DNA from 3 places in the Anaerobacillus sp. 63XJN7_4_ISO-PGPR-S23-413 genome. Region 2 is predicted to be linked to each of the others. Evidence: riboswitches for the same ligand, from Rfam matches in the RefSeq annotation. Region 2 holds a riboswitch; each other region holds the start of a gene.
What was found. Region 2 has a riboswitch for lysine ahead of AC0VYO_RS17455 (Na+/H+ antiporter NhaC family protein). Riboswitches for the same ligand answer to the same signal wherever they lie in the genome.
Positions count from the first base shown of each region.

Region 1 (8,295 bases), 800 kb from region 2:
AACAAATTAAAGAACAGATGAGCAAATAGCTCATTCTGTTCTTTTTTGTTTGGAAAGGATTTTTTTACCAGAATAATAATAGAGCTATCACTAAGATTAATGAATGGATGATATAAAAAGGACCCAAACTTCTAGGGAATTAATGGTACTTAGGTTGCTAAAGAATGAGAGTCATTTGGTAGAAACATACTATAACCAATATGCCCCTTGAATAAGGAGGTGGAGGATCATGGATAGTCAGATAATATATCTTCGACTTAGGCAAAAAAAGAAAGTACCACCTAATAAGAAGTTATTGATTGGTGATATTGCTCAGCTCATAGGAGAAGATTCTTGTTGTAGTAAGGTGGAGAATATCCAGATTTACCATGTGACGAAAGAGGATAAGAACTTAGTCGTAATCGATGTTATGAAAGTCATTATGTCCATCCATAGCGAAATGGAAAACGTTGAGATTCAAGTAGTCGGTCCTACACAAACGATTGTAGAAGTTCAGTATCCAAAGAAGAAATTAGCACCCGTTTATTTTGTTCTTATCTGGTTTTTATTATTTATTGGTGCGGCCCTCGCTATTATGAATTTTCATGAAGACGTCAGTATGAGAGAGGTTCATCAGCAAATATATAAAATTGTGACTGGAATCGACAATCCAAAACCACTGCTTCTACAAGTACCATACTCATTTGGACTTGGAATTGGGATGGTCCTGTTCTTTAACCATCTTTTCAAAAAGCGGTTTAACGAAGAACCTAGCCCACTTGAAGTGGAAATGTTTAATTATCAACAGGACCTTGATCAATATGTAATCGTTCATGAGAACGAAGAAAACGGAAATTCGAAACCATGAATGCTCAATTTCTCTTAGTGATGTTAATCGGATTTGCTGAAGGGATTGCGGTTGGGGCTGGATTTGTTGCATTTCTTTCAGTTCTTGGCATTATCCCCAGGCTCACTCAATTGTCCAAAACGTTACACCTCATTCGTTTTTATGAATGGGGGATCATTGTAGGTGCTGTAGTGGCAAGTTGGTTATCGTTAAGAAATCCAACTCTTGGCCTGCCCAAATTTGTAGTGATCCCAATTGGACTCGGTGCAGGTATATTTATTGGGATGTTAGCAGCAGCATTAACAGAAGTACTTAATGTCTTGCCAATATTAACGAAACGGATTGGGTTTATAGATAAAATTTTGGTTTTACTAATGGCTATAGTACTTGGTAAAGTATTCGGATCATTGTTTCATTGGACAATTTTTGTGGATGGAGGGATCAAGTAATGAAAAAATCATTAAACGATCAGGAAAAGTATAGTCAGAACATTAAAGAGTATCAGCCAAAGCCGCCGTATTTTTTCAACTGCATAAAAGCGTTTGTTGTAGGCGGGTTTATTTGTATGTTCGGGCAAGGTGTTCAGAATTTCTATATCAATGTCTTTGATTTTTCTAAAGAAAATGCTGGAAACCCGACTGTAGCCACTCTCATATTGATCGCAGCTTTATTAACGGCTTTCGGTTGGTATGACAGGCTTGGTCAATTTGCGGGAGCAGGTTCAGCTGTACCAGTTACAGGCTTCGCTAATTCGATTACTAGTGCTGCTCTCGAGCATAAAAGCGAAGGGATTGTACTTGGTATAGCAACCAATATGTTTAAACTTGCTGGCTCAGTCATCGTGTTTGGCGTCGTTGCGGCTTACATTGTAGGGATGGTCAGAATGGTTTTTAAAGCCCTGATATAAGGAGAGAACCTGTATGAAATCAGGAAAGCAAACATGGAGTTTTTCAAATGTTTATTTACAATCAGTAGGTACAGCAACAGGCCCAAAGGAAGCAGAAGGTCCATTTGGAAATTCGTTTGATGTGACCTATGCTAACCTTCATTGTAATCAGGCAAATTGGGAGCTTGCTGAAAGAAAATTGTTAGAAGATGCAGTAATGAGTTGTTTGAAGAAAAAAGAATTAGCTCCTGATCAAGTTGATGTTTTTGTAGCGGGTGATCTATTAAATCAAATCGTAAGCGCAACTTATACAGCAAGGTCTAATCATATTCCTTTTCTAGGTGTTTTTGGAGCATGCTCGACATCCATGGAATCCCTAGCGATTGCATCTTCTCTAGTTGATGGTGGTTTTGCTGAGAGGGCTATTGCTGGAGTGAGTAGCCATAATGCAACTGCTGAAAGACAGTTCCGTTATCCAACAGAATATGGAGGTCAGAAACCTGGTACTGCGACATCAACTGTAACTGGTGCTGGAGCTGCGTTAGTTAGTCAGGAGTTATCGGACATTCAAATCTCTGCGGCAACGATTGGAAGAGTAGTTGACTGGGGAATCAAGGATCCGTTTGATATGGGGAGTGCGATGGCGCCAGCGGCAGCAGATACATTGGCCACACATTTTGAGGACCTAAATGTAAAACCTTCAGATTATGACTTAATTGTTACTGGAGATCTATCTGCAGTTGGTTCTCCGATTGTTCGTGATTTATTGCTTGAGAAAGGGTTTGACATTACTAATAATCATAATGACTGTGGGTTAATGATCTATCGACCTGATCAGAAGGAAGTATTCGCAGGTGGAAGCGGGTGTGCCTGTTCGGCGGTTGTTACGTATGGTCATCTCATTGAGCTTCTAAAACAAGGGAAGTATTCAAAAATTCTAGTTACTGCTACAGGATGCTTGCATAGCCCCGTTATGGTGCAACAGAAAGAAAGTATGCCTGCTATCGCTCATGCAGTGGTTTTTGAGCGAGTTGGAGGTGAGGAATAGTGGAATACTTCATTGCTTTTGCAGTAGGAGGAGCCATTTGTGTTGTTGGTCAGTTATTGCTCGATATTTTTAGATTAACGCCTGCTCATGTAATGTCATCTTTTGTGGTGACTGGAGCGATTCTTGACGGTTTTGGTATATACGATCGACTGATTGAATTCGCAGGAGCAGGTGCGACAGTCCCAATTACGAGCTTTGGGCATTCCTTGCTACATGGGGCGATGCAGCAAGGAGAGGAACATGGATTTATAGGCATTGCAATGGGGATATTTCAGTTAACTTCAGCTGGAATTTCATCAGCTATTGTTTTCGGATTTATCATAGCCATTATATTCAAGCCAAAGGGGTGAATGAATTGAACAAGCGGCGGGTTATTTTCGTTACTGATGGAGATCTTTACGCGCAAAAAGCAATTGAAAAAGTGGCTTCGGATATTGGCGGGAGATGCATTAGCCAATCAGCAGGAAATCCAACCCCGCTTGCTGGTTATGAAATTGTTTCCCTAATTAAAGAAGCTCCACATGATCCAATCTTTGTAATGTTTGATGACAGTGGTTTTCCGGGTGAAGGTTATGGAGAACTAGCGATGCAGGCTGTGGCTGAGGATGAAGATGTTGAACTACTTGGTGCGATTGCAGTTGCCTCGAGAACACACTTCTCTGAATGGACGAGAGTAGATGTTTCCATCGACAGGGATGGTGAATTAACGCATTTCGGTGTTGATAAGAATGGATTTGCTGATATGGAAGCTGGGAGAATAGATGGGGATACTGTATCTATTTTAGATAAACTGAATGTCCCAATTATTATAGGTGTCGGTGATATAGGTAAAATGTCTGGGCTTGATGATCCGGAGGTTGGGTCGCCTATAACATTGAAAGCCGTTCAAATTCTGCTTGAAAGGAGCGGTTTCTATGACAACAAAAATGAATAACAAACAAAAAATATTTAAAAAATTAAAAGAAAATGAAGACTTCTTGAAAAAATCAATTGGCATTGGGGAAAGTTTTGACGTAGGTGTACGTAAACTCAAGATTTTGAATAAAGAAATACAATTCTATTATTGTACTGGTTTATGTGATACATCAATCATTGTTGAAATCATGCGTGAATTGATGGAATTAGATGATCATCATCGCTTGACCGTTAAATTCGAGCAAGTTATCCATAATCATTTACCCCATCAGCAAGTAACAAAAGTAGAGACGTTCGATGAGGTCGTCGATCAAGTTCTTTCTGGACTGATCGCTGTATTTATGGAAGGCGAAGAGATTGCTTACATTATTGATGTTCGAAAGTATCCAGGTAGAACGCCTCAAGAGCCAGACACTGAGAAAGTGATCAGAGGTTCTAGAGACGGTTTCACAGAAAATATTATTGAGAATACTGCACTTACTAGAAGGCGTATTAGAGATGGTCGTTTGCGTAATGAAATATTTCAAGTCGGAGAGCGTTCCAAAACGGATGTGTGTATCACTTATATTCAGGATGTAGCTAACCCAAACTTAGTTGAAATCATTAAGAAAAAACTAAAAGAAATTAATATTGATGGTATTCCTATGGCTGATAAAACTGTTGAAGAGTTTTTAGTGCATCAGGCGGGAAATCCTTTTCCACTTGTACGATATACGGAAAGGCCAGATGTAGCCGCATCCCATTTGTTAGAAGGGCATGTCTTGATTATCGTCGATACTTCTCCGAGTGTTATTATTACGCCAACAACCTTTTTCCACCATGTTCAACATGCAGAAGAATACAGGGAAGCTCCATTACCAGGTGCATTCTTGAGATGGGTCCGCTTTGGAGGAATGCTAGCAGCGCTATTGTTACTTCCCCTGTGGTTATTGGCGGTATATGAACCTGGGTTGTTGCCTAAATCGATTGATTTTATTGGGCCAAATGATGAAACGAATGTGCCGATATTTATTCAAATCATTCTTGCAGAAATTGGGATCGAAACACTGAGAATGGCCGCCATTCATACGCCTACCCCGCTTTCTACAGCGATGGGTTTAATTGCGGCTGTATTAATTGGTCAAATTGCCATCGATGTAGGATTATTTGTTCCAGAAGTTATTCTGTATGTTTCTATTGCGGCTATAGGTTCTTACGCAACGCCAAGTTATGAGTTATCAATAGCGAACAAACTAGTTAGATTATTACTACTTTTCCTTGTCTTTTTCTTCAGAGTTCCAGGATATATAATAGGCGTGACAGCTATTATTCTCTTCCTAGTCGCCTTAAAGCCATTAAATACACCTTATTTATGGCCATTCATTCCTTTTAATGCAAAAGCGTTTATTCAAGTGCTAATTCGCGTTTCTGTTCCTTTGACAAAATTGCGTCCAAGTATTACAGAGCCCCAGAATGAAACGAAGCAGCCGGACAAACCACTTGCCGAATCTTAAAAAGTATGATAATTTATTTCTTAATTGAATAGACCTCATTGAACGTAATGGGGATAGAGGCGCAAAACGAATGAGTAAGATATCTGAGCATAGAATGGAATGCGAAGACGATATCAGAAAGGTCAATTTGCCGAAGTGAGAAAGGACCCATCCTTTTCTTGCTGGGCTGCTGCTGAATAAGTTGCAGACTGTCACTGGAGGATGAATTTCTTTCAGTGGTGAGCTAATCCAACTCGTGAGGATACGGAGAAAACAGCCTATCTATAAAGTTGGCTGTTTTTCTTATTGTGTGGAGGGAGCTCGCATTTATATAAGCGAGAGGGGAGAAATGATTGTGAATTTATACGGTACATCTGCAGTTTCAGAAGAGGGGCATTTAACAGTTGGAGGGATCGATACGGTCCAATTAGGAAAAAAATTTGGCACTGCGTTATATGTTTATGATGTGGCTATGATTCGAGACAAAGCAAGGGCGTTTCGAAGTGCCTTTGAACGTGAGAATGTAAACTATCAAGTAGCTTATGCTAGTAAGGCCTTTTCATGTATGGCAATGATCCAACTTGCAGAAGAAGAAGGATTAAGTTTGGATGTTGTATCCGGTGGAGAGCTTTATACTGCTTTGAAGGCAGGTTTCCCCGTGGAGCGTATTCATTTTCATGGAAATAACAAAAGTGAATCTGAAATTAGAATGGCGCTTGATGCAGAAATAGGTTGCTTCGTTGTTGATAATTTTTACGAATTATCTCTCCTTGAGCAAATTGCAGAAGAAAAAAATGTGAAAGCTAATGTGCTGTTGCGTATAACACCAGGTATTGAAGCACATACGCATGATTATATTTTAACAGGCCAAGAAGATTCTAAATTTGGTTTTGATTTACAGAGTGGTCAGGTAGAACGCGCGATATTGGATGTAACAAAAATGAGTGCTGTTCATCTTCTTGGACTTCATTGTCATATAGGCTCACAAATTTTTGAAACAAATGGTTTTGTAATGGCTATTGAAAAGATTTATAGCTATCTTACAACATGGTATGATGCCTATGGTTTTGAGCCTGAAGTCCTTAACCTTGGTGGAGGATTTGGAATCCGATATACGAGTGAAGATCACCCATTACCAGTAGGGAACTACATCGAAGCTATGATTGAAACAATCAGAAATCAGGTAACAGGGCAAATGAACATGCCTGAGATCTGGATTGAACCTGGTCGTTCACTAGTAGGAGAAGCTGGAATGACGTTATATACGGTTGGTTCACACAAAAATGTTCCAGAGTTGCGACATTACCTCGCTGTAGATGGAGGGATGACGGATAATTTACGCCCTGCTCTCTATCAGGCAAAATATGAAGCCACAATAGCAAATCGAATGAATGAAGCAAAAGACCACCTATACTCTGTAGCAGGAAAGTGTTGTGAATCAGGTGATATGTTAATTTGGGATTGCCAGTTACAGCGAGCGATTGCTGGTGATACGATGGCTGTTTTTTCAACGGGGGCATATGGTTATTCCATGGCAAATAACTACAATAGATTACCAAGACCAGCTGTTGTCTTTGTTGAAAATGGTGAGGCCAACCTTGTTGTTGAGAGAGAGTCATACGAGGATTTAGTTCGACATGATTTGCCATTAAAACAAGCGATTATATCAAAATAATAGTTGAAAAGCATAAATGATATGGAACAGCTTCAGTCTGTGCTATAATGAAAGAGCTTTTAAGAAAATTGTTAGTGCAGGAGGATTTATTTATGAAAAAAGGAACAATTGCATTTGAAAATGGAGAAGTTATTGAAATTGAATTTTATCCAGAAGCAGCACCTAACACTGTTGCTAACTTTGAGAAGCTTGCAAATGAAGGTTTCTACAACGGTGTGAATTTTCACCGTGTAATCCCTGGTTTTGTTGCTCAAGGTGGAGATCCTACAGGTTCTGGAATGGGTGGACCAGGATATACAATTGACTGTGAAACAGAAGGTAACCCTCATAAGCACGTAGCAGGCTCATTGTCTATGGCACATGCTGGTAAAAACACGGGCGGCAGTCAGTTTTTCCTAGTTCATGAACCTCAGCCTCATCTAGACGGCGTTCATACCGTTTTTGGTCAAGTAACAGAAGGAATGGATACGGTCCTTCGCGTTAAACAGGGTGACGTAATGAAAGAAGTAAAAGTCTGGGACGAAGAATAGATCAGACTCTTAAAAACTTAATACTTTCCTTCGGGGTCGGGTGAAAATCCCAACCGGCGGTGATGACTAGCTTATGCTAGCTAAGTCCGTGACCCGGTTGCGTAAGCAAACGGTGGATCTGGTGAGAAACCAGAACCGACAGTATAGTCTGGATGGGAGAAGGAATAAAAGTGACCAATTTCCTTTTGAATCATAGATTCAAAAGGCTTATTTGGCATATACTTTTGCCTCCCGGGACAGCTGTGTTTTGGGAGGCTTTTTTTGTTCTCCTTCTCAACCAATAATGGAGAGTGGAACAGGAGTAAATACGATGAATCATACGGATTTTATGAAAACAGCGATCGATTTAGCTAGAAGTACGATAGGTCAAACGCGTCCGAATCCCTCCGTAGGAGCTGTCATTGTTAATAGTGGGCGTATCGTAGGGATGGGAGCTCATTTAAAGGCTGGAGAAGGCCATGCCGAAATTCAAGCACTCAAGATGGCGGGCAATCGAGCAAGTGGGAGTACTGCCTATGTGACACTAGAGCCATGTAGTCATCATGGAAAGACGCCTCCTTGTGCTGATGCTTTAATTCAAGCAGGAGTCAAAGAGGTATTTATTGCAAGTCAAGATCCGAATCCCCTGGTCGCAGGAAATGGTGTGACTAAACTAAAGAAAGCAGGCATAGCTGTCCATATTGGGCTTATGGAAGAAGAAGCCTTACAGCTAAACCGGATGTTTTTCCATTACATTACACAAAAAAGACCATTTGTAACGTTGAAAGCTGCTACAACGCTTGATGGCAAAATAGCAACTCATTCAGGTGATAGTAAATGGATTACGGGGGAAGACTCGAGAAAAGATGTTCATGCCTATCGTCATCAACATGATGCCATTCTTGTAGGTATTGGAACCGTCCTCTCTGATGACCCATCACTAACGACTCGTTTCGGTGAAGGG
Region 1 is NZ_CM149688.1:2,528,111-2,536,405, reverse strand. It holds gene sigF (RNA polymerase sporulation sigma factor SigF) at 1-29, shown strand, start outside; gene AC0VYO_RS13435 (stage V sporulation protein AA) at 230-847, shown strand; gene AC0VYO_RS13430 (stage V sporulation protein AB) at 844-1,275, shown strand; gene spoVAC (stage V sporulation protein AC) at 1,275-1,733, shown strand; gene spoVAD (stage V sporulation protein AD) at 1,747-2,760, shown strand; gene spoVAE (stage V sporulation protein AE) at 2,760-3,110, shown strand; gene spoVAEA (stage V sporulation protein SpoVABEA) at 3,116-3,694, shown strand; gene AC0VYO_RS13405 (spore germination protein) at 3,675-5,168, shown strand; lysine riboswitch at 5,215-5,402, shown strand; gene lysA (diaminopimelate decarboxylase) at 5,497-6,822, shown strand; gene AC0VYO_RS13395 (peptidylprolyl isomerase) at 6,915-7,352, shown strand; FMN riboswitch at 7,375-7,520, shown strand; gene ribD (bifunctional diaminohydroxyphosphoribosylaminopyrimidine deaminase/5-amino-6-(5-phosphoribosylamino)uracil reductase RibD) at 7,663-8,295, shown strand, end outside.
Region 1: linked by a shared signal. The riboswitch ahead of lysA (diaminopimelate decarboxylase) and the one ahead of AC0VYO_RS17455 (Na+/H+ antiporter NhaC family protein) in region 2 are both predicted to bind lysine.

Region 2 (8,295 bases):
CGTACGAGAAATTCCGAACTTCTCAGAAACACCTGCAACATATGTTTCGGAAATAGAAATCAGTGAAGACAAACCTGCAAGTACAAGTGAAGCAAAGAATAAGAATCCGAACAACCCGTTCAAAGCTGGAAACTCATTGATTATTTGCGGGAAGACAACGAAGGCTAGTCCTACGCCACCGCTCACTACTTCGCCAACGCTAAGCCCCTGCTGCTGAGCCATAAATCCAAGCGCTGAGAATACCCCGATACCTGCTAGAAGCTCAAACGCCGAGTTACCAAAACCAGTAATAAACGCGTTATTCGTAATATCTGATTTCTTAGGTAAGTAACTAGAATAAGTAATCATAATAGCAAAAGCAATGGATAAACTGAAGAAAATTTGTCCGTATGCAGCAACCCAAACACTTCCTGAAGTAATACTGTCAAAATTCGGTGTAAAGAATGCATTTAGACCTTCAGCAGCACCAGGCAGTGTCACTGCTCGAATCACAATGATTAAGAAAAGAACAATTAATGTAGGAATGAAAATTTTATTAGCACGCTCAATTCCCTTTTTAACACCTGCAAGAAGTACGCCAAGTGTAATGATCCATACTGCAATTAATGGGAGAAATACGCCTGGTACGATACTACCTGTTTGTCCAGGATCAACCGTTAATTTCAGATAATCATTGAAGAGGAATGCTTCTGTATCAGAACCCCAACTTTGATTAAATGCAAAATAGCTATAAGAGATGGCCCACGCAATAATTACCGCGTAGTATGTGGAGATGACGAATGCAACGATAACGCCCCACCACCCAAGCCATTCCATCTTCTTATTCATTCGAAAGAACGAAAGTGGTGCGGATCCACGGAATTTATGACCCAATGTAAATTCAAGAATAAGAATTGGGATTCCGGCTGTTAATAATGCAAATAAATAAGGAATAAAAAATGCTCCACCACCGTTGTCATAGGCTACGGCCGGAAATCTCCAAATGTTCCCTAGACCTATTGCTGAACCAACTGCGGCTAATATAAAACCAGCCCTTGTCCCCCATTGCGCACGATTTTCCAAATAAATTACCCCCTTAGACAAATGTTAACCTTTTTCACCATAAGCCCCCTTCCAGAAAAAGGTTAAGACTTTTAAGTAAATTCAGATTATTTTGTTTATAGTATATCTAGTACGTATGTCCTTGTCAAAACAATCTTTTTACATTTTTCGTATGAATCGTTCAATTTTCTATATAAATCTCTCTATTTTTGTGAAAATACATAAAAAAACAGGAGGAATATCCTCCTGTTTGATTAATGATTTGCCATTTCAACTGGTCTGTTGGCATATTTTCCTTTTAGCATGAAAATTAATAATCCGAATAGAATCGCTGTTGCCACAAGACCAAGAATGGAACTACCAGTAAAGCCAAGAACCAGATATCCTAGTAACGAAATACCTGCAACGAGCAATGCATAAGGCAACTGTGTCATCACATGATCGATATGGTGACTACCCGCGCCTGTTGAAGAAAGAATTGTTGTATCCGAAATTGGTGAGCAGTGATCTCCAAATACAGCTCCTGCAAGAACAGCGGCAAGTACAGGAAGCATGTAGGTAGGATCCGTAGCAGCAGCAATCTCTCCTGCGATCGGAAGCATAATGCCAAATGTTCCCCACGAAGTTCCCGTTGCAAACGCCATAACACCTGCAAGTAGGAACAAAATAGCTGGTAAGAAGCCAATCACAATGTGGTCATTAACAAGTCCTGCAAGATACTTACCAGTCCCTAGTGAGCCGATAATTTCAATCAATGTCCATGCAAAGAAAAGAATGTATACGGCTGGAAGCATTGATTTAATGCCTTCCCAAATTCCTTTTCCAAGAACCGCTCCACCCATTCGTTTTGGAAAGAAGAAGAGGAGAGAAGTTATAAGTCCAATGATTCCACCATAAAGGAGAGAAGCAGCAACGTCTGTATTTTCAAAGACAGACAAAGCTGTCACGGCTGTATCCGTTCCGCTAACAGCCTGAATTCCTGTGATGACCATAAACGTCACAGTACCAGCAATTAGCATAATAATAGGCCATGCAAGATCAGCTACTTTCCCCTTCTCACTTTCAGGTAGTCCTGATGTTTGACCAGGTACGGCACCTTGATTCGGATCAAGCACTTCTCCTGTTTTCTGTGCACGGTCTTCATGTACTCTCATTGCCTTAAGATTAATGTCAAAATAACTAACAAAGAACACCATCGCAAGTGCAAAGAGAGCATACAAATTCATTGGAATCATTCTTATAAAAGCTTCTAACGCGCCAACACCTGTAATGCTATGCGTTGCTAATACACCACCAATTAACGCGATGATATAAGCGCCCCAGCTTGAAATAGGTGAAATAATACACATTGGTGCTGCAGTTGAATCAATGATATAGGCAAGCTTTGCCCTTGAAACATTGTGCCTGTCCGTAATCGGTCTACTTACGTTCCCAACTGCGAGCGAATTAAAGTAATCATCAATAAAAATAATAATACCAAATACCGCTGTGACAATCTGTGCGCCTACTCTTGTTTTCACGCGTTTCATGGCCCACTCGCCAAATGCGCGACTTCCACCTGATATCGAAATAAAGGCCGTCATCATCCCTAATAAAAGCAGGAAGAAAATAATGTACATGTTCCAAGTATTTAAACCACCGCTCTCGGAATCAATGAAGATCCCTTTTACGATTGTATAAATTTCTTCTAATGAATTTGGTACACTCCAATTGTTGATCATTAGCGCACCAAGAATAATGCCTACTCCTAAAGAAGGAAGCACTTTTCTAGTCACCACTACCATTAGCAAAGCTACGAGTGGTGGAATAATGGATAGAACTGAATTCTCCATGAATATCCTCCTAATAAATGATTGGTCATCATAACCGGAATGGACGCCTATCCCTCAGCCTTCTCGTCGTGTTTGAACGCAAAAAAGCGAGCAATGATAGGATTGGTCCTATCATTGCTCGCTTCACCGAGTCAATGTTAAGTGTCCACCCCGATCAGTAGTTCTCCATTACAAGTTAGACTCATAATGACAGTTCGACACTTCTTCAATGTCGCCCCAACACAAATAATGTGACCGTTATTTATGCTTCGGCAGATCTCCCTTTCGATGCTGATCATTGGTGTCATTCTCCCAACACGTACTCATGAGGATCTGCTCCTCTACCTCATCGTATAAGATAAGGAACAATATTAAGTTCAGTTTTAAAGTATACCTTACTTTCGTTGTTTGTGCAATTGTAGATTATTCCAGAGATATTTCTATTAGAAGGGAACCATTTTTTTAGCTATCGACATTGAACATTGAAGCTGGTTAATGGCCTCCTTTTCTTAATCTGGCTTCGGCAAAACGATCGATGGATTTCCACCATTTCCATTATCACCATTATAATAATAAGGAACGTCTCCCTGAATAAATAAATCTCCAATTTTTACAGAGTTCGAAACTTCAGTATTCTTTGTAGAGAAAGGAATAATTACGTTCATCTCAACTTTAATATTGATATACACTTCAAGATACGTGTTGTTAATTCCCGTTTCTTTCACCTTTGTATCAATATTAGAGACCACATCTCCAATCATTTCAAACCGTACTGGAATCCTCGGCCCAAAATTTGAAAGAAGAACATTATTTGTAGCCATCCCTAAAGGTATGGAGTATACGATTCCTTGTTGATTTTCGGTACCTTCGTAATCGATATCTATATCATTCTTAAAGGTTTCCAGCTTATCTAAATCACCAGCTTCAACATAATCTAAGTAAGTTTGAACTCGTTCTGTGGCCTCTGAGATCAATCGATTATAAACTTGCGAGTTAAAGCTATAACTTGGTACTTTTTCGGAATCATTACCATGAACGATAATTAAATTCTCAACGTCAATACCGTCTGCGATCTTCTTTGAAATGGCATCATTTATTGCTTGCGCAGCAACTTGACGTGTTTTTGTTTCAGCAATACTGATTAAGCTTGGTTCAATTCCTTTATTAACAATCCATAATCCTTGAACAGTAGTAAAGATAAAAATAATAAAGGAGATGACAAAAACATATCGAAAGGGAAGCGGTCCCTTTCTAAAGAATTTTCTACGAGTTCGAAACAACATGAACCCTCCCTTCTCTTCTTCATGTATATGCCATGGAGAAGAGAAGTATGGACAATTTCCTAGAAAGAGCCAAAATCAAGCTATTAAATGTTTCATAATCGAAAAGAAAGCCGTAGCAAGTGCTACGGCTTTCTTCACATCATCTTAAGCATCGCGTCTCTACCCTTAGTTCCAATCGTAATGCCTCGCGCTTCTGCTTCAAGCGTAACAGATTCGAGCGGTGCATCAAGCAGTTGTTCAATAGACCGTACACCAACAGCTCTTCCTGCGATAATCTTTCGGTCACTTAACTTTTCATTAAGTAAGGCTACATCGAGTGCGCCGCACATGATATACCCATTGTCATTCATGACCGCTAGAAAATTCGTTTTCGGAAGCTGCATACTGACAGCTGTAAAAGGATGACCGTCAATCATGATTGGTGACATAGTGATCACGTCATTCCCGCCTCCTGACCTGAATGAATATCACTATATCTATATGAGACAAAGAGCATGTTTGACAATCAAACACTGAAAGTTTTAATGTCTATTTTCTAAACGCCATGCAAGGAGATCTCGAAGCATTTCAGGTAAAAAGTATTTCTTTTTAGCATGCTTCATTTGAGGATAGAATTTCCCAAATGTGAACATATCAGCCGTGGCAACGGCATATTCTTCATCAGAAACAAGCTTATTTCCGTTGTGAAAAACATCTGTTACATGATAGAGGCCGTCGTCCATTTTGACAGAGGTAACCTCAAGCCCATCGAATGCCATGATCCCCATTACCTCTCCTCGGAAACCGAGACCTTTAAAACTTAAATTCACTATTTCATCTGACATAGAATAAGAAATGATTTCTCGTAACTCGCTTCCTTTTAGCACCACTTTGCAAGGATTAACAGGATGAGGGCAAATGCGATGAAGGTCTTCTCTTGATACATTTCCTTCTGGTAACCCATCAAGCAACATACCAGCGTTAATCATGCCAATATCCGCTCCACACCACTCTCTAAGAGCGGCAGCTAACTCATCAGCTAGAACCGAGCGTTGAAACCATTCAGATTCAAGAGGCTGTTCAAGACGACAGACGACCTCTTCAAGCATCTTATGTGCATCAATACTTAGTTGTTGAATCATGGCCTTCGCTTCCTCGTCTTCTTTACGATTCCGGACGGTTATCGCATATGCTTCCTTCTCATTCACTTTCTTTGTTTCCATATCAAAACAAATCGAAACTTCTCCAACGTAATTCCCGTTTTTACCAGACTGAGTAATAAGCGTATCCTCTACAAGCATGCCATGCTTCAGCACATGATGCGTATGGGCTCCAATAATAACATCAAGCCCATTCATTTCCCTTGCTAGCTGTTCATCATTACCTAAGCCCATATGTGACATCAATACGACAACATCTGATTGACTGCGTACTTCATCAATGAGGGACTGTAAGAAATGGAATGGAGAATCAATCTGCCATCCAAGTAGTGAGTAGAATTGTTCATAAGGGATGGTAACACCTATAATTCCTACTTTAATGCCATTTAACTCATGGATCTTGTAAGGTACAGCCCAGGAAGGCCTTGTACCATCTTGATGATAGAGGTTGGCGACAATCACCTCGAACTTAGCGTCTGAATAAAGCTCTTCTAGTTCTTTTTTTGAAAACGTAATACCCTCATTGTTCCCGATAGTGGCATAATCATATTCCAGCTCATTTAGTAACTGAACGTTACCTTTGCCGACAGTTCCTTCTGTCATTGGATGCACCTTATCAGAGTGATCTCCTAAATCAAGAAGGAGATAAGGTGTCCCTTGAAGCTCATGCATTCGCTTCTTCTCTTTCAAATATGAAGAGACTTTTGACCAATTTGCGAAATGACTGTGAAGATCGTTTGTATAATAAAATTGTAATGTTCTAGAAGTCAAGACACTCTTCCTTTCTTATCCCATCGTTCCCTGCCAGATTAATCGGACACCTACAATAATTAACATCCATCGTAAAATAACAACCACTGATTTGTCCGAAAGTTTCTGATTAATAAATGAACCGCATTTTGCTCCAATCCATGCACCTGGAATGAGACCGATTAGTAAAAACCACTGAATGTTACCAAGTGCTAAATGCGTCAGGGTACCCGTTATACTTGAAAGAAAAATCATAAACATGGAGGTTGCAACAGCAACCGATGTTGGAAAACCAAATAGTAGAATCATGGCAGGAACCATAAGTGAGCCGCCACCAATTCCGAATAGACCTGAAATGACCCCAACGATAAATGAAACAATAACAGCTGCTACGGCAGAAAAGTTATAGTTCATCTCTGTCCCATTCGGATCCGTATACGTTCGTTCAAATTGACCATTTAGTTTCATAGGGCGTAAACGGTTCCTTACCATTAATAATATGGAAACAAGCACCATAAATACCCCAAAATAAATGGAAAAATAATCAACCTGAATAAATTTATTTAGCCACGCCCCTAGAATAGCCCCTGGTCCACTTCCTAGAAAAAAAAGCGCTCCGCTTTTATAATCAACGCTTTTCTTTTTCATGTAAGCAAGTGTAGAGGAAAGACCGATCACGACGAGGACAACGATCGAGCTACCTACAATTTTCTGAGGCGTTAAATCAGAAAGCCAGTTCGTATATTGATCGATAATGAGAAGAACAGGAACGATAATAATGCCTCCCCCAAGACCGACAAGGCTTCCAATCGTACCTGCTAATAGACCAATGATAAATAATAAGAACCACGTCACCATAGGTATACTCCTTATAAATCAAAGAGATCAAGTTGCTTCGGATTTAAATTCGTGTACTCAATATCGAGCATTTGAATCATTTCCTTAGCATTATTAGCAGCATGACCTCCTGAATTATTATTAAATAAAATAAATACATTTTTACATTGTCGTTCTAATTCTAATATTTGTTCCTTCCATTGTAAGAGTTCTTCTTGATTATAATCATATAAATACCGAACTTCCCTCCAGTTATGGCGATTACCTGGATTCGTCCATCCATTTGTATTTCGACCATGTAACCTGACAAGGACCTGATCCTGGTTTAGGGTTTCCATCACTAAAGGAACCGATCCCTCGCCAGCTTGTGGCTCATCGCAAATCGTATGGATAAAACCCTGTTCCTCTAGAAATGAGAGCGTCTTATCACGAAAAGCTTCATGATACCAGGACTGATGTCGAAATTCTACCGCACATGGAATATCTCCCATCCGCTGTTTACAGTCCCTCAAGATGTTAACATTATCTTTATTCACATCAAACCAGGGAGGAAATTGAAAAAGCACCATCGCAAGCTTTCCTGCATTTCGCAGGGGACGAACCGATTCCTTGAAAGCTTGAAACATTTCATCTCTTGTTTCAAAGGGAATATCCCCACGTTGATGGCCAGTCATACCCTGGTAAGCCTTAACGACAAACCGAAACCCTTCTGGTGTCTCATCTACCCATTTCTGAAAATTACGTTCTGGTTGCACAGCATAGAAGGACGAATCAACTTCAACAGTAGGAAAGTGCGAACCATATATCGAAAGTTTTTCATTGCTTTTTACACCTGGTGGGTAAAGATCATCATGGTCTCCCCACCCTGTTACGCCTATGTAAATCATGCAATTCTTCCTCTCATCTCGATTCTCTTTCTCTATTCTCATATCATTACCCGAAAATAGCAAGTGAAAATCCCTCATACTATTTTGAAATAACAATTAGGATTTAGCCCTTTACACTTTCACATATAAAAAACGAACCGGAAGATCCGGTTCGTTTAAAATGGAAGCTTAACCGATTGAACCTTCCATCTCAAATTTAATGAGACGGTTCATTTCAACCGCATATTCCATAGGAAGTTCTTTCGTAAATGGCTCGATGAAGCCCATTACGATCATTTCAGTTGCTTCTTCTTCAGATACGCCACGGCTCATCAGATAGAAGAGCTGCTCTTCAGAAACCTTCGATACTTTCGCTTCGTGTTCAAGTGAAATGTTATCGTTTAGGATTTCATTGTAAGGAATTGTATCAGAAGTAGACTCGTTATCCATGATAAGCGTATCACACTCAACGTTTGAGCGAGCACCTTCCGCTTTACGGCCAAAGTGAACGATACCACGATATGTTACTTTACCGCCTTGTTTTGAAATAGATTTCGAAACAATTGTC
Region 2 is NZ_CM149688.1:3,329,546-3,337,840, forward strand. It holds gene AC0VYO_RS17450 (sodium-dependent transporter) at 1-1,062, opposite strand, end outside; gene AC0VYO_RS17455 (Na+/H+ antiporter NhaC family protein) at 1,296-2,873, opposite strand; lysine riboswitch at 3,024-3,204, opposite strand; gene yunB (sporulation protein YunB) at 3,362-4,132, opposite strand; gene AC0VYO_RS17465 (YunC family protein) at 4,270-4,563, opposite strand; gene AC0VYO_RS17470 (bifunctional metallophosphatase/5'-nucleotidase) at 4,657-6,045, opposite strand; gene AC0VYO_RS17475 (sulfite exporter TauE/SafE family protein) at 6,061-6,882, opposite strand; gene AC0VYO_RS17480 (DUF72 domain-containing protein) at 6,894-7,748, opposite strand; gene sufB (Fe-S cluster assembly protein SufB) at 7,917-8,295, opposite strand, start outside.

Region 3 (8,295 bases), 370 kb from region 2:
GTTGACTGCATCGTATTTAGCCATTGTTGTTTTAAGAAATTCTTCATCATTACGCTCAGGGAATTCAGGCTTGTAGTGAGCACCGCGACTTTCGTTACGGTTTAAGGCCCCGATTGTAATTACCCGTGCCAACTGAAGCATGTTAGATAATTGTCGAGTAAATGAAGCCCCCTGATTACTCCACTTGGATGTATCATTAATATTGATGTTCTCGTAACGCTCCATCAACTCTTGAATTTTCTCATCTGTTTCCTTTAACTTGTCGTTGTTTCTTACAACCGTTACGTTAGCTGTCATCCATTCGCCAAGCTCTTTATGAATTTGATAAGCATTCTCTGTTCCATTCATCTTCATGATTTCGTCCTGCTTTGCCTGCTCTTCTTGTTGATGCTTTTCAAATAATGAAGAAGAGAGATCCTCAACCGTTGCTTCTAATCCATTAATATAGTCAACCGCATTTGGACCAGCAACCATGCCACCATAAATAGAAGATAATAGCGAGTTTGCTCCAAGACGATTGCCACCGTGTTGAGAATAATCACATTCACCAGCAGCAAATAGCCCAGGAATATTAGTCTGCTGGTTAAAATCAACCCATAAACCACCCATTGAATAGTGTACAGCAGGGAAAATTTTCATAGGGACTTTACGAGGATCGTCACCCATGAATTTCTCGTAAATTTCAATAATACCGCCAAGCTTAACATCAAGCTCTTTTGAATCTTTATGTGAGAGGTCAAGGTAAACCATGTTCTCTCCATTAATACCAAGCTTTTGACTAACACACACATCAAAAATTTCTCTCGTAGCAATATCACGCGGTACAAGGTTTCCATATGCTGGGTATTTTTCCTCAAGGAAATACCATGGTTTACCGTCTTTATACGTCCAAACGCGGCCACCTTCGCCACGTGCAGATTCACTCATAAGACGAAGCTTGTCATCACCAGGGATTGCTGTTGGATGAATTTGAATAAATTCCCCATTAGAATAAATAGCCCCTTGCTGATAAAGCGCACCAGCAGCAGAACCTGTATTAATAACAGAGTTTGTACTCTTACCGAAGATAATACCAGGTCCACCAGTCGCCATAATAACCGCATCTGCTTCAAAACTTCTTATTTCAGAAGTTGTTAAGTTTTCACCAACAACTCCTCGGCATACACCTTCATCATCTAAAATAGCGGAGAGAAATTCCCATCCTTCATATTTTGTAACGAGGCCTGCTACTTCATGGCGACGAACTTGCTCATCAAGCGCATATAGAAGCTGTTGCCCGGTTGTTGCACCGGCAAAAGCAGTGCGATGATGTTGTGTTCCACCAAAGCGTCTAAAATCTAGTAGACCTTCTGGTGTTCTGTTAAACATTACGCCCATACGATCCATTAAGTGAATGATACCAGGCGCTGCATCACACATTGCTTTTACTGGAGGTTGATTTGCAAGGAAATCTCCTCCATAAACTGTATCATCAAAGTGCTCCCAAGGAGAATCTCCTTCTCCTTTTGTATTAACAGCCCCGTTAATTCCCCCCTGCGCACATACAGAGTGAGAACGTTTTACCGGAACGATGGAAAGAAGATCTACTTGCATTCCAGCTTCCGCAGCTTTGATGGTAGCCATCAAACCTGCAAGGCCGCCTCCAACTATCACTAATTTACCTTTACTCATAAGAACAGTTCCCCCTTAAATGCTGGCTCTGTCTGAAAGTTATGTATCAGACGTGGTGAAGACAGTTCACTTTCTTAAACGAATGCAAATAATGCGCGCATGCCAACAACTGAAAGTGCAACGAAAATGACCATTGTTACGTATGTCATCGTACGCTGTGATTTTGGTGTTACTGTGAAGCCCCAGCTTACAAAGAAAGACCATAAGCCATTTGCGAAGTGGAAGACAGTACCAAGTACACCAACGATGTAAAAGATCATCATTCCTGGATTAGACAAGATATCAGCCATCATTTGGAAGTTTACTTCTGCTCCCATCGCAGCTTGTATTCTCGTTTGCCAGACGTGCCAAGTTACAAATATTAATACGATAACGCCAGAAATCCGCTGCAAATAAAACATCCAGTTACGTAAATAGCCATATCGACTTACGTTGTTTTTGGATTGAAATGCGATATAAACACCGTAAATCGCATGGAATAAGAGCGGTAAGAAAATGACGAAAATTTCAAGCAAATACCTGTAAGGAAGGCTCTCCATAAAATGAGCTGCGTCATTAAACGCCTCGGGCCCTCTTGTTGCAAAATAGTTAACAGTGAGATGCTGAGTAACATAAAGTCCGAGCGGAATTACTCCTAGAAGCGAATGCAATTTTCGGCTTACAAAGTCTCGACTTGCGGCCATGTTTTGTGTGTCCCCCTTTTAAGTTGTTAAGCTACCATCTGCCAGTGCATTTTTTTCTAATAAAGAAGTCTTTGCATGCACAGAAATCATCGCTTTCTGTCGATTATATTGTGACATACCCATTGTACTCCCATCATTTAGGACCGTCAAGAAAACGTGTACATTTAGATTTTTCAAAATTCCCTTGCAACACCTGCGTATATCTCAATTGAATACGCTTTCTATATATATAAATTCTATCTATGGTGCTATGGAGGATTTGTCGATAAAACGTTATAATTATTTTGTAGAAAAGCTGGGAGGAATTTATGTTTAAGAAGCGCACAAACTCGATTGATTATAGTCATGAAATAGAAACAACTGCTTTTGGATATGAATTTTATAGAGAAGTTCTTATTCCTGAACTTCTTGGTAGTGAACAGCCGGCTGTTTTATATTGGACTGGAAAAGAAATGGCTAGGCAATTCCCGCTCTCCACTCGAGAAGAGATCGAGGATTTTTTTCAGCGTGCTGGATGGGGTAAATTATCAATTGCACAAGAAAAAAAGAATGAAGTAACGTTTGATCTTCAGTCAGCTCTTATCACTGAGCGAAGAAATACTAGTCGAAATGCTTGTTATCAACTAGAAGCAGGTTTTCTTGCTGAACAATATCAAAATATGCTTCGTTGCATCGCTGAAGCCTATGAAACTGATAAAAAGAATGAAATTCAATTCACAGTAAAATGGGACCCAAAAGATCAGATTGAATAGAAAGGAGACCACATGTGGTCTCCTTTTTGATTACATTTGTTTAACAGGGGTTCTTTCATCTAGTTGAAATTTATCGTGTAGCGACTCAATAGCATAAATCATTTTATCTTCTGGAACGATCGTTGACACTTTGATTTCTGATGTACTCACCATCTTCATTTCTACCCCGTGTTCAGCAAGTACTTCAAACATTTGTGCCGCAACACCAGGGTTAGAAATCATACCTGATCCTACTATGGATACCTTAGCAAGTTCTGATTCGTGATAAATATGTTCGTAGGGAAGTTTCACTTTAATGCGACGGAGCACATCAAGAGTTAATTCAAGAGAGGCTGTTTCAATTGAGAATGAGATACTCGTTGTATTTTTCTCTCCTGTACTTTGAATGATCACATCTACATTAATACCATTTGCCGCAAGAGATGAGAACAAGGAAGGAAGTGTTGTAATCTCATTCGGCAAACCTGAAATTGTTATTTTTGTTACATTACTTTCAAAAGCCAGACCTCTAACCACCAAATTTTGTTCCATTGATACGACCTCCTCAATTAGCGTTCCAGGTTCATTCGTAAAGCTCGAGCGGACCTCAAGCAAGATGTTATAGTTTTTTGCAAACTCAACCGCTCTAGGATGTAAGACACCAGCCCCAAGGTTAGCAAGTTCAAGCATTTCATCATAAGAAATCGTAGAAAGCTTTCTTGCACCTTTCACATATCGAGGATCTGTCGTATACACGCCATCCACATCTGTATATATCTCACAACGATCCGCTTTAAGAGCTGCTGCAATCGCCACAGCTGTTGTATCGGAACCACCACGCCCTAGCGTCGCGATGTCAGACGTATCAGTTAGCCCCTGGAATCCTGCTACTATCACAATTTTCCCTTCAGCAAGGTGTTGATTCATACGTGATGCATCAATATCGAGGATTCTGGCATTGCCGTGAAGCGACTCTGTTTTAATTCCTGCTTGCCAGCCAGTTAATGAAATAGCATCGTACCCTTCTTCATTTAATGCCATCGAAAGAAGCGCTGTTGTTACTTGTTCTCCAGTCGTTAGAAGCATATCAAGCTCTCTTGCAGACGGTGTAGCTGTTATCCCTTTTGATAATCCTAAAAGCTCATCCGTTGTTTTGCCCATCGCTGAAACAACCGCAACAACCTCATCTCCATTATTTACAGCTTCCATAAGCCTTTTGGAAACATTTTTGATTTTCTCTACATCTCCAACAGACGTACCTCCGAATTTCAATACGCGTAGTCCCACTCTCTCCATCCTTTCTTTCATGCAGCTCGTTATCCCTCATAGTGCGTAATCATCGCACGTTACAAACACTCACTAACTAAGAGTCGAAATGGATATTAAAAAACTCGGCCACTCACCAGATTGAAATAGCGATAGCCTTCATTTTTTATACTTTAAACTTGTAAAGCGTTTATTAAAGTATAAAAAAACAACAATGAGAAAAACCTCACTGTTGTTTTCATAACAAATCCAAGAAAACGTCCCTTTGTGAGATAGTTCTCCATCCAATTCCCGGGTAGGTATTGGATGACAGCTCTGCACTTATTCAATACAGATCCAGCTTCAGACGGATAAGCGTCTTTCCACTTCGGCAAATCCCCCTTTCAGCTCCTATCACTGAGTCTTAACACTCTTCAGTAAGCTTACTATTGGTTTTTGCGCCTCTACCATCACTTCAACTTTCGAAGTGTGGAACTATTAAATTTCACTCATTATAACGAACTTACGTGAATGCCGCAACATGTTCTTACAAATTAATTTGATTGACTTTCAAATCGAGCGACTACTTCCTCTGCAACATTCATTGGTAGTCCTGCGTTGTGTAAGTCTTCAACGCTTGCTTCTTTCATCTTTTTGATCGATCCAAAATGATTTAGCAGCTTCTTTTTTCTCTTCTCTCCGATACCGGGAATATCATCAAGACTTGACTTAAGCATCGATTTTCCTCGAAGCTGTCGATGAAACGTAATCGCAAATCGGTGTACTTCATCTTGAATCCTTTGCAACAGGTAGAATTCCTGACTATTTCTTGGTAGATAAACAGCTTCAGGAGGATCACCAATAAGAAGATGAGACGTTTTATGTTTCTCATCTTTCGTCAGCGAGCAAACCGGTATGTCCAGACCAAGCTCATTCTCGAGCACATCCTGTGACGCCTGTATTTGAGCTATTCCGCCGTCAATAATAATTAAGTCAGGAAGCGGACCATTTTCCTTAAGCATTCTTGAATATCTTCTTCTCACAACCTCTTTCATAGAACCTACATCGTTTGGTCCTTCCACTGTTTTGATTTTGTACTTGCGATACTCATTTTTCTTTGGCTTTCCATCAAGAAAAACAACCATAGCGGATACAGGGTTCGTGCCCTGAATGTTCGAGTTATCAAAAGCTTCAATTCTGAGCGGAGCTTCTATATTAAGCTTTTCTCCCAAGTTGTCAACAGCATCAATCGTTCTTTTCTCGTCGCGTTCAATTAATGAAAATTTCTCATTAATGGCAATGGTCGCATTCTTCATTGTAAGCTCGACAAGCTCTTTTTTCTTGCCTCTTTTTGGCTGGTGAACTGGAATTTGTAGAAGTTCTTCTACCATTTGAGCATTAACCTGCTGAGGAAGCAATACTTCTTTTGGCTTAGGATGATTTTGTTGAAGATAGAACTGACCGATATAAGTTAAGAAATCTTCTTCAGCATCATTATAGAAAGGGAAAAGTGAAACATCTCTCTCAATTAACTTCCCTTGTCGTACAAAGAAAACTTGAACACACATCCATCCTTTGTCGAAACTATATCCAAAAATATCCCGATCAATACCATCGTTAGATTGGATCTTTTGCACTTCCATAACTTTATCAATATGAAACATTAAATCACGAAACTCTTTTGCTCGCTCGAAATCCATATTCTCAGATGCTGTGGTCATCTTTCTTTCTATGTCTTCTTTAACTTCCTGGTGACCTCCGTTTAGAAAACGCGTAATCCCGTCAATCATCTCTTTATTTTGCTCTTTAGAGACGTCGTTGACACATGGAGCCAAACACTGGCCTATATGATAATAAAGACAGACGCGATCAGGCATTTTACGACATTTACGTAAAGGATATAGTCGGTCCAAAAGCTTCTTTGTTGCACTAGCTGCATAAGCATTCGGATATGGACCAAAATACTTACCTTTATCTTTTTTTATTTTACGTGTCGTAATTAAGCGGGGCTGTTCTTCTGCCGTTATTTTTATATAAGGATAGCTTTTATCATCTTTAAGCATCACATTATATTTCGGATCATGTTTTTTGATTAAATTAAGTTCAAGAATAAGAGCTTCAAGATTTGTGGAGGTTACGATATACTCAAAATCACGTATTTCACTTACAAGCCGCTGCGTTTTTCCATCGTGTGATCCACTAAAATAAGATCTGACTCTATTTTTTAGCACCTTTGCCTTCCCAACATAAATAATCGTTCCCTGGCGATCTTTCATTAAATAACACCCGGGCTGGTCAGGAAGGATTGCTAGCTTATTTTTAAGATGTTGTTCCATGCTGCCTCACCTCACTACTCCTTTTCAAGGCGTATCTATGTTCCCCTCTCATTGTAACACATTACCTCAATTTTCTATCATCTTAAGAACTCATATAAAACAATGTCATGATAGACAGGATCATACAATGTGGAGGATTGGAATTCTTTGACCTTTTTGATCTGACCATCCATCGATATATTCTGTTTCTTAAATCCATCGAGAACCTGTCCTGTTAAAAATACGCGATGCTCATCATAATATTGAAGATCAGATAGAAAGGTTGAATACGTATAAATTTGTTCGTGTTCAAATGACACCTTGTTATAGGACATTACCCTAGTTTCTTCCCAAGTATACACAATGACCGGCTCGTTAATTTGCTCTACATAATCCATCAATTGATAAACAGCTGCTGGATCGTTTGCTTCTTTCATTGTTGAATAGGAAACAAGTGATTGTATGCTAATCATTACGGCTAAACCAAGCATTATTTTCGTTGAGTTATTACCCTGTCTTCCTAACCCTATCCAGACAAATCCTAACATTATTATCCCAGGTAGAGGCAGGATATGTCTTGGCTTATCAATGTTTTGTGCCAAAAGGGCCCATAGAAAATAGCTAAATGCCATAGCGACAAATGCCCATCCAAACCATGAAATTTCTCGCAATGTTCTCCCACTATTTTTCACCCCTTGGAAGATCATGAACGTAAAAAAGGTTAGATATAGTAGTAAAATCATTAGCGATTGACCGCTAAGACCTGTCCAAACTATATTATTCAATATCAGATGTGATATTCGTTCCAAAAGTGGGGCTGAGGCTGAAACCGCAGTTCCACCCCACTCTTCAAAGTGACCTTCAGAGAACCCAAAGGCTAGCTGTAAAAATGCAGCTACGCCACCTTCAGAAGCAGCAAGACCCCCTACCCAAATTAATTGAAAGATGACGGCTATACCGACCTGGGTGAGTAAAAATAAACTGTAGGATTTAATGGACTTATGCTGCTTTTTTCTCTGTATTAATAGTAGTAGAAGGCCGACACCAAAAGGTAAATAAGATAAACGAACTCCTAAAAGTAAACTAAACAACAAAGAAGCGACAACGATGCTCGTGAATGAATGTTCGCGATGAAATGCTTTTTGCAAACTCCATAAGTACCACCATAGAATAGCCACCGCTGCCGCCTCGCTCATCGGTTGAATGGTTAACACGTTGACAAATACCATTGATTGAATAAGAGCTACTGATGCCATACTAAGTGTTTTTGAAAGAAAAGAGCGACTAACTGCATATGCTGGATACATAGAAAGCGACATTAATAGTCCATTCCATAACGTTAAAGCCTCAACGGGATTTCCTATCCATTTATTTAACAACATCCCACCTAGAATAAAATAGGGATATCCGGGAAAGTGAGGTTGCATGGCAAATAAATCAAATCGATTTAAAGCTAGTGAGAAATCGACTTGATCCCAAGAACGTGGTAACTCAGTTGCATAGGCGGTTCTCCACCAAATAATCAACAAGATACTGCTCATTGAAATCAGCCAGATGAGTATTTTAATGTTTCTAGCTCGTATAAGGTATCTACCTGATCGATCCAATCCTAATCATCCTTTATAATTCTTGGTATGGGTCATACGTTAA
Region 3 is NZ_CM149688.1:2,961,067-2,969,361, forward strand. It holds gene sdhA (succinate dehydrogenase flavoprotein subunit) at 1-1,671, opposite strand, end outside; gene AC0VYO_RS15675 (succinate dehydrogenase cytochrome b558 subunit) at 1,746-2,354, opposite strand; gene AC0VYO_RS15680 (YslB family protein) at 2,663-3,106, shown strand; gene AC0VYO_RS15685 (aspartate kinase) at 3,137-4,372, opposite strand; lysine riboswitch at 4,617-4,805, opposite strand; gene uvrC (excinuclease ABC subunit UvrC) at 4,885-6,666, opposite strand; gene AC0VYO_RS15695 (hypothetical protein) at 6,744-8,252, opposite strand.
Region 3: linked by a shared signal. The riboswitch ahead of AC0VYO_RS15685 (aspartate kinase) and the one ahead of AC0VYO_RS17455 (Na+/H+ antiporter NhaC family protein) in region 2 are both predicted to bind lysine.